Linked DNA regions of Methylococcus capsulatus. The protein of the gene in region 1 binds, or shares a complex with, the protein of each later gene. Links are inferred from orthologs where the notes say so. Each region holds a gene or a part of one and is shown on either strand. Other genes may lie near its edges. The genes, in order: N4J17_RS07115 and pabB.

What was found.
Region 2: the proteins of N4J17_RS07115 (region 1) and pabB are in contact, whole or in part, in a solved structure (PDB 8RP0), measured with the Escherichia coli proteins. The link is inferred for Methylococcus capsulatus from one-to-one orthologs.

The regions. Positions count from the first base shown.
Region 1 is NZ_CP104311.1:1,447,349-1,453,993, reverse strand. What follows is about bases 1,498-4,497. They hold N4J17_RS07115 (anthranilate synthase component II), read left to right. Parts: upstream 1,498-2,703; coding sequence 2,704-3,291; downstream 3,292-4,497. Other genes in these bases: trpC (indole-3-glycerol phosphate synthase TrpC), read left to right, coding at 4,329-4,497; trpD (anthranilate phosphoribosyltransferase), read left to right, coding at 3,298-4,332; trpE (anthranilate synthase component I), read left to right, coding at 1,498-2,707. In the rest of the region: rpe (ribulose-phosphate 3-epimerase), read left to right, coding at 1-423; N4J17_RS07125 (phosphoglycolate phosphatase), read left to right, coding at 420-1,103; more of trpE, read left to right, coding at 1,220-1,497; more of trpC, read left to right, coding at 4,498-5,126; lpxD (UDP-3-O-(3-hydroxymyristoyl)glucosamine N-acyltransferase), read left to right, coding at 5,171-6,235; copper-binding surface/secreted protein MopE, read right to left, coding at 6,535-6,645. UniProt on the Escherichia coli protein: Part of a heterodimeric complex that catalyzes the two-step biosynthesis of 4-amino-4-deoxychorismate (ADC), a precursor of p-aminobenzoate (PABA) and tetrahydrofolate.
Region 2 is NZ_CP104311.1:795,599-802,242, reverse strand. What follows is about bases 1,709-4,707. They hold pabB (aminodeoxychorismate synthase component I), read right to left. Parts: upstream 3,912-4,707; coding sequence 2,505-3,911; downstream 1,709-2,504. Other genes in these bases: N4J17_RS03780 (hydantoinase/oxoprolinase family protein), read right to left, coding at 3,908-4,707; N4J17_RS03790 (amino acid kinase), read right to left, coding at 1,925-2,518; N4J17_RS03795 (squalene monooxygenase), read left to right, coding at 1,709-1,910. Outside these bases: N4J17_RS03800 (2,3-oxidosqualene cyclase), read left to right, coding at 1-574; more of N4J17_RS03795, read left to right, coding at 561-1,708; more of N4J17_RS03780, read right to left, coding at 4,708-4,969; N4J17_RS03775 (ATP-grasp domain-containing protein), read right to left, coding at 4,959-5,951; N4J17_RS03770 (HisA/HisF-related TIM barrel protein), read left to right, coding at 5,994-6,644. UniProt on the Escherichia coli protein: Part of a heterodimeric complex that catalyzes the two-step biosynthesis of 4-amino-4-deoxychorismate (ADC), a precursor of p-aminobenzoate (PABA) and tetrahydrofolate.

The DNA.
Region 1 (6,645 bases):
TTCCATCCGGAAGCCTCCGAGCACATCGACCGCAGCCTGCAGCTCGTCAAGGACTCAGGCTGCAAGACCGGACTCGTGTTCAACCCGGCGACGCCGCTCAATTATCTGGACCATGTCATGGATAAGCTGGATATGATCCTGCTGATGTCGGTCAACCCCGGGTTCGGCGGCCAATCCTTCATCCCCTACGTGCTGGATAAAGTCCGCGAATGCCGCCGCCGCATCGACGCCAGCGGCCGCAACATCCGCCTGGAGATCGACGGCGGCGTCAACGCCAAGAACATCCGCGAGATCGCCGCGGCGGGCTGCGACACCTTCGTGGCCGGTTCGGCGGTATTCGGTGCGGGTAAACCTGAAGACCCGAACCGTTACGACTCCATCATCCGCGCCCTGCGCGACGAACTGGCCCAGGCCCGCGCATGATCGGATTCCGACCCGAGCTGGTCGCCTTCGACCTCGACGGCACCCTGGTCGACAGCGCGCCCGACCTGGCCTGGGCGGTGGACGCCATGCTGGAGTCGCTGGGCCGTGCCCCGGTCGGACTGGAGCGGGCGCGGGGCTGGATCGGCAACGGTGCGGACATGCTGATCAAGCGGGCCATGACGGGAGAGATGTGGCCGGAATCGGAACCCGAGGATTTCCGGGAAGGCATGCGCCTGTTCCTGGAATTTCACGAGGCGCATCTGTGCGAACGGGGCGGCCTGTTTCCGGGCGTGCTGGAAGGCCTCCGCGACCTGAAGGCCGCAGACTATGCCACGGCGGTCATCACCAACAAGCTGGCCCGCTTCGCCGAACCGCTGCTGGAACGGCTCGGGGTGACCGAGTACCTCGACTTCATCGGTTCGGGGGACCTGTTCGAGCGTATCAAGCCGGACCCGCTGCCGCTGCTGAAAACGGCGGAGCGGTTCGGGGTCCGCCCCGAGCGCTGCCTGATGGTGGGTGATTCCAGTAACGACGTGCGGGCCGCCCGCGCCGCAGGTTATGCGATACTGTGCGTCCCTTACGGCTACCGGGGGGAAGTCGCCACGCCGGAACAACTGGGGGCGGACGGCATCCTGAACTCCATCGGCGAGCTTCCCGCCCTTTTGAACCGAGCGACATGACGGCCTTATTCGGATTCGATCACCAAGAACGATGGCGCGGCGCGGACTGAGCACAGACGTTTGATCGTCACTGCCGCCGTGCCGTACATCGTTTCGTATCGAACACCGGAGTTCTCATGACCCCCGAACAATTCCAGGCTTATGCTGCGCAAGGCTACAACCGCGTCCCGCTGGCGCGGCGTGTGCTTGCCGACCTCGACACCCCCTTGAGCGCTTATCTCAAGCTCGCTGACGGGCCCTATTCCTTTCTGTTCGAATCGGTCCACGGGGGCGAGCAGTGGGGCCGCTATTCCATCATCGGGCTGCCCTGCCGGACCTGCATCGAAGTACGCGGCCATGAGGTCACCGTATTGAAGGATGGCGCTCGCGCCGAAACCCTGACGGTCGAGAACCCGCTGGCATGGATCGAAGCTTACGGCTCCCGTTTCAAGGTTCCGGACATCGAAGACCTACCCCGCTTCACCGGCGGCCTGGTCGGCTATTTCGGGTACGAAACCATGGCCTATATCGAGCCGCGCCTGGCCAAAACCAAACCGGACCCTATCGGCTCGCCCGACATCCTGTTGATGGTGTCGGAAGAAGTGCTGGTGTTCGACAACCTCACCGGCAAGCTGCTGGTCATCGTCCACGCCGATCCGAACGAGGCCGGCGCCTACGGCAAGGCCCAGGCCCGGCTGGACGAACTGGTGGGTGAACTGCGCAGCCGCCGGATCCCACCCGCGCCGCCGCGCCCGCCGCGCACGGTGGACGAGGCCGATTTCGTCTCCGGCTTCACCCAGGAAGGCTTCGAGGACGCCGTGCGGCGGGTCAAGGAGTACATCGTCGAGGGCGACGTGATGCAGGTGGTGTTGTCGCAGCGGCTGAGCATTCCCTATGCCGCATCGCCCCTGGACCTCTACCGTGCCCTGCGCTGCCTCAACCCCTCGCCTTACATGTACCAGCTCAATCTGGGGGATTTCCACGTGGTCGGCTCCTCGCCGGAAATCCTGGTGCGACTGGAGGACGGCACGGTCACGGTGCGCCCCATCGCCGGCACCCGCCGCCGGGGCCGCAGCCCGGAAGAGGATCAGGCGCTGGAGCGGGAGCTCCTGGCCGATCCCAAGGAACTCGCCGAGCATCTGATGCTGATCGACCTGGGCCGCAATGACGCCGGCCGGATTTCCGAGACCGGCAGTGTGCGGCTCACCGAGAAGATGGTGGTCGAGCGCTATTCCCATGTCATGCACATTGTTTCCAATGTGACCGGTAAACTCCAGGCCGGCAAGGACGCCTACGACGTACTGGCGGCGACCTTCCCCGCCGGCACCGTCAGCGGCGCGCCGAAGATCCGGGCCATGGAGATCATCGCCGAGCTGGAGCCGGTCAAGCGGGGGGTCTATTCCGGCGCGGTGGGGTATATCGGCTGGTCCGGCAACATGGACACGGCGATTGCCATCCGCACCGCCGTCATCAAGGACGGCCAGCTCCACATCCAGGCCGGCGCCGGCATCGTCTACGACTCGGTACCGCGCAGTGAATGGGAGGAAACGATGAACAAGGGCCGGGCCATTTTCCGGGCAGTCGCCATGGCCGAAGCCGGCCTCGAAGGAGGCGAGAACCTATGAGCACCCGCGTCCTGATGATCGACAATTATGATTCGTTCACCTACAACCTGGTGCAGTATCTGGCCGAACTGGGCGCGGACGTCCAGGTGGTGCGGAACGACCAGATCACGGTGGAAGAAATCGAGCGCATACACCCGGACAAGATCGTGATTTCGCCTGGCCCCTGCACGCCGAAGGAAGCCGGCATCTCGGTGGAGACGATCCACCGCTATGCCGGACGCTATCCCATCCTCGGGGTCTGCCTCGGCCACCAGAGCATCGGCCATGCCTTCGGCGGCAACATCGTCCACGCCAAGCGCATCATGCACGGCAAGGTGTCGATGGTGCGCCACCGCGACGTCGGCGTATTCCGCGGTCTGAGCAACCCGTTTCAAGCCACCCGCTACCATTCGCTGGTGATCGAACAGAGCACCCTGCCCGACTGCCTGGAAGTTACCGCCTGGACGGAGGACGATGACGGCGGCATCGAGGAAATCATGGGTGTGCGCCACAAAACTCTGGATGTCGAAGGCGTCCAGTTCCATCCCGAATCGATCATGACCGAGCAGGGCCACGACCTGCTCCGCAACTTCCTGCACCGGTAACAGCCCATGGAAATCCCCGAAATCCTGGAAACCCTGCTGGCCGGCAAGGACTTGAGCCCCAGCGCCATGCGCGAGACCATGCGCAAGATCATGAGCGGCGGCGCCACGCCGGCCCAGATCGGCGCCTTCCTGATCGCCCTGCGCTGCAAGGGCGAAACCGTCGACGAAGTGGCCGCTGCGGCCCAGGTGCTGCGGGAAATGGCGACCAAAGTGCCGGTATCGGGCCCCCATCTGCTCGACACCTGTGGCACCGGCGGCGATGCCAGCAAGACCTTCAACATCTCCACCACCGCGGCCTTCGTAGTAGCGGCGGCTGGCGGACGGGTCGCCAAGCACGGCAGCCGTTCGGTGTCCGGGCGCTCGGGCAGCGCCGACGTGCTGGAAGCCGCCGGCATCAACATCGAACTCACCCCGGATCAGGTCAAGACCTGCATCGAAACGCTCGGGGTCGGCTTTTTGTTCGCCCAGCGCCACCACGGCGCGATGAAATACGCCATCGGGCCGCGCCGGGAACTCGGCGTCCGTACCCTGTTCAATCTCCTGGGCCCCCTGACCAACCCCGCCGGCGCGCCCAACCAGCTGGTCGGGGTCTACACCGACCAGTGGGTGGAAGGTCTGGCGCGGGTGCTGCAGCAATTGGGCAGCTCGCACGTCCTGGTCGTGCATGCCGAGGACGGCCTGGACGAGATCAGCATCGCTGCGCCCACCCATGTCGCCGAGCTGAAAAACGGCCTGATCACGAACTATTACGTCCAGCCGGAACAGTTCGGCTTCAAGCGCGCCGCCTTGAGCGAACTCGCCATCGACACCGTCGCCGCCAGCCTGAAGATGATGCGGAGCGTGCTGGACAACGTGCCCGGCCCCGCCCGCGATATCGTCGCCTTGAACGCCGGCGCGGCCATCTATGCCGCCGATCTGACCGACTCGCTGGAAGCCGGCGTCCGCCGCGCCGAAGCCGTCATCGCCGACGGCTCGGCCCGTGCCAAGCTCGAAGCGCTGGCCGCCCTTTCCCGCCGATTCGCCACTGTCTCGACACCATGAGCGACACCCCCGATATCCTGAAAAAGATCCTGGCCCGCAAGGCCGAGGAAATCGCCGACCGCACAAAAGCGCTGCCGCTGTCCGAGGTGCGCGAACGGGCAGAGCAGGCTGATCCGGCACGCGGCTTCGTCCGCTCGCTCCGGGCCAAGATCGAAGCCGGCCAGGCCGGGGTGATCGCCGAAATCAAGAAGGCTTCCCCCAGCAAAGGCGTGATGCGGGAAGATTTCCAGCCTCAAGCCATCGCCCGGAGCTACGCCGAGGGTGGCGCGGCCTGCCTGTCGGTACTGACCGACCGGGACTTCTTCCAGGGCAGTGAGGACTACCTGCAGCAGGCCCGCGCCGCCTGCGCGCTGCCGGTGCTGCGCAAAGACTTTACCATCGAGCCTTACCAAGTGTATGAGGGGCGGGCGATCGGCGCGGACTGCATCCTGCTCATCGCCGCCGCCCTGGACGATCCGCAGATGCGCGATCTGGCCCAGCTTGCCACCTCGCTCGGCATGGACGTGCTGGTGGAAGTGCACGACCGCGCCGAACTGGATCGATCATTGCCTTTGGAACTCCCGCTGGTCGGCATCAACAACCGTAACCTGCGCAACTTCGACGTCAGCCTCCGGACCACCCTGGACCTGCTGCCGCTGATCCCGAAAGACCGCACAGTGGTCACCGAAAGCGGCATCCTGGCGCCGCCAGACGTCGCCCTGATGCGTAGTCAAGGGGTCCACGCTTTCCTGGTCGGCGAAGCCTTCATGCGCGCGCCCGAGCCCGGCGTCGAGCTGCAGCGGCTGTTCGCTTAGACACCTCTCACTCCGATCTTTCCGGCCATCGAAGAGGGCTCACCATGCATGTCACCGTTTCGGAAATCCTCAAACGCTTCCAGCCGGAAGGGCTGATCACCAAGTGCATCGGCCCCGACGCCACCATTACCCAGGTCGCGCCGATTGAGGACTGCGGGCCCGGCGACCTGGTGTTCATCGACAAACCCAAATACATGGGCGACGTGCTCCAACGCAAACCGGCGGCCGTCCTCACCACACCGACCCTCGCCGCCGAATTCGGCGAATCGCCGGCATTGGCCGTGCTGGTCGCGCCCAACGTCCGCCTCGCCATCGCGCTGATCAAGCAGGTCTACGCCGACCGCGACGTGCGCGACACCGAATGGCCGCGCATCCACCCGTCTTGCGTGATCCACGACAGCGTGGAAGTGCCTGACGACGCCATCATCGGTCCGGGCGTGGTGATCGGCGCCGACGTAGTACTGGGCCGCGGCGTGGTGCTGATGGCCAACGTGGTGATCGAGCGCGGCGCCCGGATCGGCGCGGAAACCGTGCTGCATCCCGGCGTCACCGTCTGCATCGACTGCGAGATCGGCGCCTGCTGTATCCTCAAACCCGGCTGCGTCATCGGCTCGGAAGGCTTCGGCTTCGCCCAGGATGCCCGGCGCCGCAATTACCGCATTCCGCACACCGGCAAGGTCATCATTGAAGACCACGTGGTGATCGGCGCCAACACCACCATCGACCGCGCCACCTATGGCGCGACCCGCGTCCGCAGCGGCACCATCATCGACGCACTGGTGCACCTCGGCCACAACGTCGAGATCGGGGAGGACTGCATCCTCTGTGCCCACACCGGGCTGTCCGGCTCCACCCGCTTCGGCAAGCGCGTTATCGCCACCGGCCAGACCGGCACCATCGACCACATCACCGTCGCCGACGACAGCGTGCTGCTGCACCGTGCCGGCCTCAACACCAGCATCAAGCAGCCGGGCATGTACGCCGGCGGCCCCGCCCAGCCCTTGCAGCAATACCTCAAGAACATGGCGGTGATGCCGCGCCTGCACGAAATCTGGACCCGGCTGAAGAAGCTGGAAAAAGCCGTCGCCGAGCTCGGCTCAGCCAAATAAAGTCTCCCCGCCGCAAGGCGACGGGGATTCCCTACCGATCAGGGCATGAATCGGACCAGCACCAGCTAGGCTGCTTACAGCAGTACATGGCTCCCCACCTGGACCACGTCGACCGCGTTGCAGCTGACGCCGTTCCGATAGGGCTGGACAGCTTCACTGCCGTCGCGGCGGAGCCGTTCCCACACTTCAAAACACCGCTTGGGCGGCTGGAATAATGCAGCCTACGGGGCCAATCCCAAAAACGCAAAAGCCCCCGCAGCGGGCGCTGCGAGGGCTCATTTTCGCCGGGAACCGCGGCTTTATGGCTTGGAGATCGTGATGTTGACCCAGGCGCCCTTGGCCGGCACTTCCCAGACTTCGCCGGTGGTGGTGAGCTTGGGTTTACCGTCGACCTCGCCCATACTCCAGTC
Region 2 (6,644 bases), 650 kb from region 1 along the record:
TCGGCAGCTCGAGGACGGCTCCTTCCCGGGCTTCTGGGGGATCAACTACACCTATGCGGTGTTCCATGTGGTCAAGGGTTTGCGGATGGCCGGTGTCGGACCGGCGGACCCGGTTCTGCAATCCGCCGCGGCCTGGCTGCTCGCAAAGCAGCGGTCCGATGGCGGCTGGGGCGAACACTATTCGAGTTGTCTCCAGGGGCGCTACGTCGAAAGCCGGTACAGCCAAACCGTGATGACAGCCTGGGCGCTGCTCGCACTGATGGAGGTTTATCCGGCCGTGCACGAGGCGGTCGAGCGAGGCATTGCCTGGCTATCCTCTCAACAGCGGGACGACGGCGGCTGGCCCCGGCAAGGGGTCAATGGTGTGTTTTTCGGGGCGGCCATGCTGGATTACCGGCTCTACCCGGTTTATTTCCCGGCCTGGGCGCTGGCGCGCTATGCCCGGCTGACTCGAGGAGCTCCGCAGGAGACACGCGCGGAAGCTTGGCCGAATGCTGGTTTGAACAACATCGGTCCGGCCGTGCCGGAGCCGAAGGACATCATGACACGGGTTATCGCAGATGAGTTCGATTGAATTGTCGGAGTGGGATGTTCTGATCGCCGGCGGCAGCGTTGCCGGTTCTGCTGCCGCGGCAGCATTGTCGGGGTTGGGTTTGCGGGTCCTGATCGTCGAGCCCGATCCCGATCCCGGCCGCAGGCTGGCGGGTGAGCTGATCCACCCGCCCGGAATCGACGGGCTGCTCGAACTCGGATTGATCCGTGATGATGCCCCGCGGGGAAGCGTCGTCAACGGCTTTGCCATCTTTCCCTTCAATGACGGCGCGGGCGCTCCGGCGACACTGCTGCCATATGGCGAGATCCATGGGCGCCGGCGCTGTGGCCGCGTGATCGAGCACAGTCTGCTAAAGAGCCATCTGCTCAGGACGGTGCACGGTTTTGATCGGGTCACCGTCTGGCTCGGTGCCAGGGTAACGGGGATGGCGCAGGTGGACGGCAAGCGCTACGTCGCCACCGTGACGCACGCAGGTACCGATGTCCGGGTGGAGTCCCGGCTGATCATCGGGGCCGACGGGCCGATGTCGCAGTTGCGAAAAATGGTCGGCATTTCCCACGAAACCCAGCGCTATTCCGGCATGATCGGCATCGAGGTGGACGATGCCCATCTGCCGAATCCCGGTTATGGCAACATATTTCTGAATCCGGCGGGCGTCTCCTATGCCTATGGCATCGGCGGCGGGCGAGCGAGGGTGATGTTCGAGGTGCTCAAGGGCGCGGACTCGAAGGAGTCCATCCGTGACCATCTGCGCCTGTTTCCCGAGCCCTTCCGGAGCGACATCGAGGCCGTGCTGGCTCAGGGCAAACCCTTGGCGGCGGCGAACTACTGCATCGTTCCGGAGTCGAGCGTCAAGGCGAACGTCGCTCTCATCGGCGATGCACGGGGCTGTTGCCATCCGCTGACCGCTTCGGGCATCACGGCTGCGGTCAAGGATGCCTTCGTCATGCGGGATGCGCTCCAGGCGACGGGGCTGAACTTCGAGGCGGCGCTCAAGCGCTATGCGGTCCAGTGCTGCCGTTTGCAGCTCACCCGCCGCACGCTGGCGGAAGAGCTGCGCGAGGCATTTCTGGCGCAGACGCCGGAAGCTGAACTGCTCAGCCAGTGCATTTTTTCCTATTGGCGCAACAGCCCCAAGGGGCGGCAGGCATCCATGGCCCTGTTGTCGACGCTCGACAGCAGTATTTTCTCGCTGGCTTCGCAGTATGCCCTGGTGGGACTCCAGGCCTTTCGTTTGCTGCCACAGTGGCTGAGTGCCAAGATGGCGGGCGACTGGCTCCGTGGCGTGGCCCAGCTGGTTTCCAAGAGCCTCAAATTCCAGCAGGATGCGCTGAATCAGGCGCTGCGGGCGAAATGAGACAGCGCGCGGGCCTACGCGGCGATCCGCGTAAACAGGTTTGCCGGTGTCCGGAGTGCGGCCGCGAACTCTTCGTGGCGGTCGCGATGGCAGAGCCAGGCACGGGCCTTCGCGGTCCGCAAAAAGTATCCGAAGGATTCGTCGACCAGCCCTGAACTCTGGGCGGTGCCGATGCTTGCTTCGACGGGCGGAAGCGGCGCCGATTTGATCAGCACGAGGTCGCTGGCGCCAATTCTTCCGGCGAGCCACACGGCCAGGCTGTCCGAGGTTATTTCCCAGCCCGGCTTCACGGCGATGCCGTCGGGGTGGGGGAGCCATATCGCGGATTTCCCTTCCTCGAGCACCGTTCGCAGCGCTGGCGGATCCCAAGCGGTTTCCAGGGCCGGCTCCAGTCCTTTCAGCATCAGGCCGTACTGAGCCATCGCCAGAATGGCCATGGCGTGGGCGGCCTCATCGCCGAAACCCAGGTGACCCTGGGCCCGGCGTACCGTGTCGGCGAATTCCCCGCCGCCGGGGACGATCACTACCCTGGAATTTTTCAGGGTTCGCAGCCAGGGGGTCAGCGTCGGAGAACGACCCAGGCTGCCGCCGAGCTTAACGACCCACATGGTCGCCGGTGCGGGCGATGCGGAAACGCTCCAGCAGGTTCAGCAGTGCGGCGGCTTTGTCGAAACATTCCTGGTATTCCGCGGCGGCTGAGGAGTCCGCCACGATGCCGCCACCGGCCCAGAACCTGATGGTACCGTCCGATTGCACCAGGGTACGGATGGCGATGTTGGTATCCATGTTGCCGTCGAAGCCGAGATAGCCGATGGCGCCGCAATAGACGCCGCGCCGGTGGGGTTCGAGTTCCTCAATGATTTCCATGGCGCGGATTTTTGGAGCCCCCGTGATCGAGCCGCCTGGAAAACTGTCACGCAGCAGGCCGACCGCATCATGGCCGGACGCCAGCGTGCCGGTGATGGTGCTCACCAGATGGTGGACGGTGGTGTAGCTCTCGACGTCGAACAGTTTGGGTACCCGTACCGAGCCGGGCTGGCAGTGTTTGCCGAGGTCATTGCGAAGCAGATCCACGATCATCAGATTCTCCGCCTGGTCCTTTTCACTGTGCCGCAAGGATTCCTCAAGGCGGCGATCCTCCAGCGGATCGCCGGAGCGTGGCCGGGTGCCCTTGATGGGCTTGGTTTCCACCCTGCCGTCGAGCACACGCAGGAAGCGCTCCGGCGACGAACTGAGTATGCGTGCCTGGGGAATGTTGAGGAACGCACTGAAAGGCGCGGGGTTGGTTTGACGCAGGGTTTGGTACAGTGTCCAGGCGCTGCCGCGGCAGGGCGCGACGAAGCGCTGCGCCAGGTTCACCTGATAACAGTCGCCTTCGCGGATGTAATGCTGGATGCGCTCGAAGGCGGCGACGTATTCCCGCCGGTTCATGTTCGCCCGAACCGGTGCCAGCACATCGAAGCCGGTGCGTTGCCAGCCCAGCGTCTGTATCTGGCTGAACGACCGCAGCAGATGCGGCCAGCGGGCAGCGGTGGCGGGCGAGCGGCCCTGGCTCACCAGCCAGCTGCGGCCTTGCAGGTGATCCACGACGACCGCCCAGTCATAGATGCCGATGGCCATGTCCGCGATGTTCTCGGCGTCCGTCGTATGCTCCGGCAGGTTCTCCAGGCGCCGGCCCAGGTCGTAGCCGAAATAGCCTAGGGCGCCCCCGGCGAACGGCAGTTCGCCGAAAGGATCGGTGCGGGTGCCCAGTTCCCGCCGCAGGAGGGCAAACGGATCTTCCGGCGACAGGGCGACCTCGCCTCCTTGCCGGCGGATCTCGCTGATGTGGCCACGAGTCACCAGCGTCGCGAGCGGATCGGCGGCGATGATGTCGTAGCGGCCATGCCTGCAGTGCGGAAAGCCGCTGTCGAGGAATACCGCCCAACGCCGATCCGCCCATGGTCCGAACAGGGCGGCGCTGTCTTGGAAATAGGGGAGCTCGGTGATTCGGGGGGTCATGCCTTTTCGAGAAACGGGCGCGCCAGGCAGGCCACGGCCGCCGCCGGCAGACAGTCGGAAACCGGGAGCGCCGTGGCGGTGGCCGGCCGGGGAAGGAGTTCGAGCGCATCCACATAAGGACGGCCCGAGCGGGCAGCGAGGACGCGGGCCAGGAACCGCCCAGCGCCGGCTCCCACCAGGGGGCTTGCCGCCGGCAGCAGGTTTCGGGAGAACTGGCGCTCGATCGCCCGGGTGATGCGTGAAAGCTGGCGCTCTCTCAAGCAGAGGGCCAGCTGCCGCCACTGCTCGGCGGTGCCGTCTTCGCGGTCTCGTCCAACGAGCCGCGCCAAGCGCCGTTCGCTGCCAGCGATGCTTTTTTCGCCGCCGTCCGCCGCAGGCAGCTGGTCGGTGTGTTCTGCGAGTTCGCCGGTGAGGCGATAAACGTCGGCGGTGGTCGCGAAGTGTTCCGCCATGAGGTTGACCCATTCTCCTTCGAAGGGAAGCTCGTTGGCCAGCGCCATGGCGGAGGTGCGCCCGACGCCGGTATAGATGAGTTCATCGTATCGCAATCTGTCATAATCGGTATAGCCTCGCGCGCGGACCTCGCCGTCGCTCAGGGCGACCAGGTCGGTCGTCGTGCTGCCGATGTCGACGAGCAACGCGGGCTGCCGCAGGTGATGAGCGATGAGCGATGCGCTTGCCAGCCAGTTGGCGGAGGCGATGTCGAGCGCATGCGAAGGCTCTACGGCGTCGCCGCGGAGGAAGCCAGTGCGCCCGGCGAAGACCAGCATTCCTTCGGCGCCGAAACGCCGGAGCATCGTCGCAACCAGGGTCTGCACGCCGGTCATGCGGTCTTCGAAATGGTCGGCCAGTTCGCCGGTCATCGTGATGGCGTGGCGGCAGGATGAGCCGATGCCGAGATCCCTGACCGCTTCGGAAAGTGCGCTTTCCAGTCTATCCAAGCCCAGCCAGAGCGGGCAGGGGTATTGCCGGACGTCGGCAATGGTTCCAGCGTCCGTGAGGGCGACGGCTTTGAGGTGGGCTCCGCCAATGTCCCAGCCGATCAGTTCAATGCGCATCGGGATGCTCCAGATTCAAAGTGACCGGCGTTCCCCATTGAGTCCGGGGCGCAGGCAGGCGGCCGGTCCGGTAAAGGTCGAGCGTCAGGCCGGCTGGATTTTCTCCGGTGGCGGCTTTCAGGCCAGCGTAAGACGTCGTCAGCCGTGGGTTGACTTCGAGGATGACGGGGCCTTTGGCCGTTCGGATCAAGTCTATCCCCGCGTAGCCCCAGAGTTCCGGCAGTGCCTTTGCCACGTCGCCGGCGAGCGCCTGCCAGAAGCCGTCCGGATCGGCCAGGGCATTGACGGTACAGCCGCGAAGGGCGAAGCCATCCCCGGCTTGTTCCACGTGCTGGCGGTTGCAGCTCAGCAATCGGGCGCGGCCATGGGAAAACAGTGCGCTGAGACTCAAAGAATCGCCTTCGAGCAGGGGCTGGATGACCCAGCGTCCCGCTCCCGGGGTGAGTTCGCAGCCGGCCCGGACCACCCGGGCTCCTTCGCAGCCGGCGCCACCATCGGGTTTGATGACCACAGGGGCCGGGGCGGCGTCCAGTCGTGCCTCACAGGGCTGGGTCGGTACGACCGGCAGACGGTGGCGTTCCAGAGCCTGGGCCGTGGCGATTTTGCTTGCGGCGACCGTGACGGCGCTCGCAGGACTGGTCAGCAACGCCGTGGCCGTGCGTTCCACTTGCCGGCACAGCCGTTCGAGCACGCCACCGGTTTCCGGAGCGATGGGCCAGACGGCGTCGCAGCGCGCAATGGCGTCCCGCCAGATCCGGTCGAAATCGTCAGCGGCCGCGACGGGTGTGATCATGACGCCGCACGGCAGGTGTTCCCAATCGAGGCGGTCATCCCGGAGAATGAGCGGCCGTATCCCCGGTACTTCGAGCAGGTCCTCGAGCAGGGCGCGCAGCATGAGTTCGCCTTCGGCGGCCAGCTCCGGAGGTAGAGATTCGTGCCGCAGGCCGCCGCCAGTGATGAATTCGAAAACCAGTATGTCCATCCGCCCGATTTCTAGGGAAATGCGGACAAGGCCATTGAATCAGTGAAGATCATTCCCGTACTCGATCTCATGGGGGGGCTCGTCGTTCATGCCGTCAAAGGGCGGCGCGAGAATTACCGCCCGCTCAGCAGTCCCCTCTGCCCCGATGCCGATCCCTTCGCGGCGGTTGAAGCCTTCCGGAATCTGCACCCATTCGATACCTTTTATGTCGCCGATCTGGATGCGCTCATGGGTTTGGGTTACCAGAACGGACTCGTCGCGGCGCTGCGGACCAGGTTTCCGGATATCGTCTTTTGGCTGGATCAGGGGCTGCCCGACGCGGGTGAGGCGGCACCGGCCGGCGTAGTCCCGGTCATCGGCAGTGAATCGATCCCGGCGGTGGCACGGCTGCAGCGAATGGCGACACGCGATTGGATATTGTCGCTGGACTTCTTCGACGGGAGGATGAAAGGTTGCTCCGAAATCCTGGCGCAGCCGCAATATTGGCCGGAGAGAGTGATCGTCATGACCCTGAACCGGGTCGGCAGTTTCGACGGTCCCGATCTGGTTCTCCTCGACCGTGTCCATCGACTGGCGCCGGACAGAGTGCTGATAGCAGCGGGAGGCGTGCGCAACGGCGCAGACCTGGAGTCCCTGGAGAGCCGGGGTGTTCATGCCGTCCTGGTGGCCAGTGCCTTGCATTCCGGATCGCTC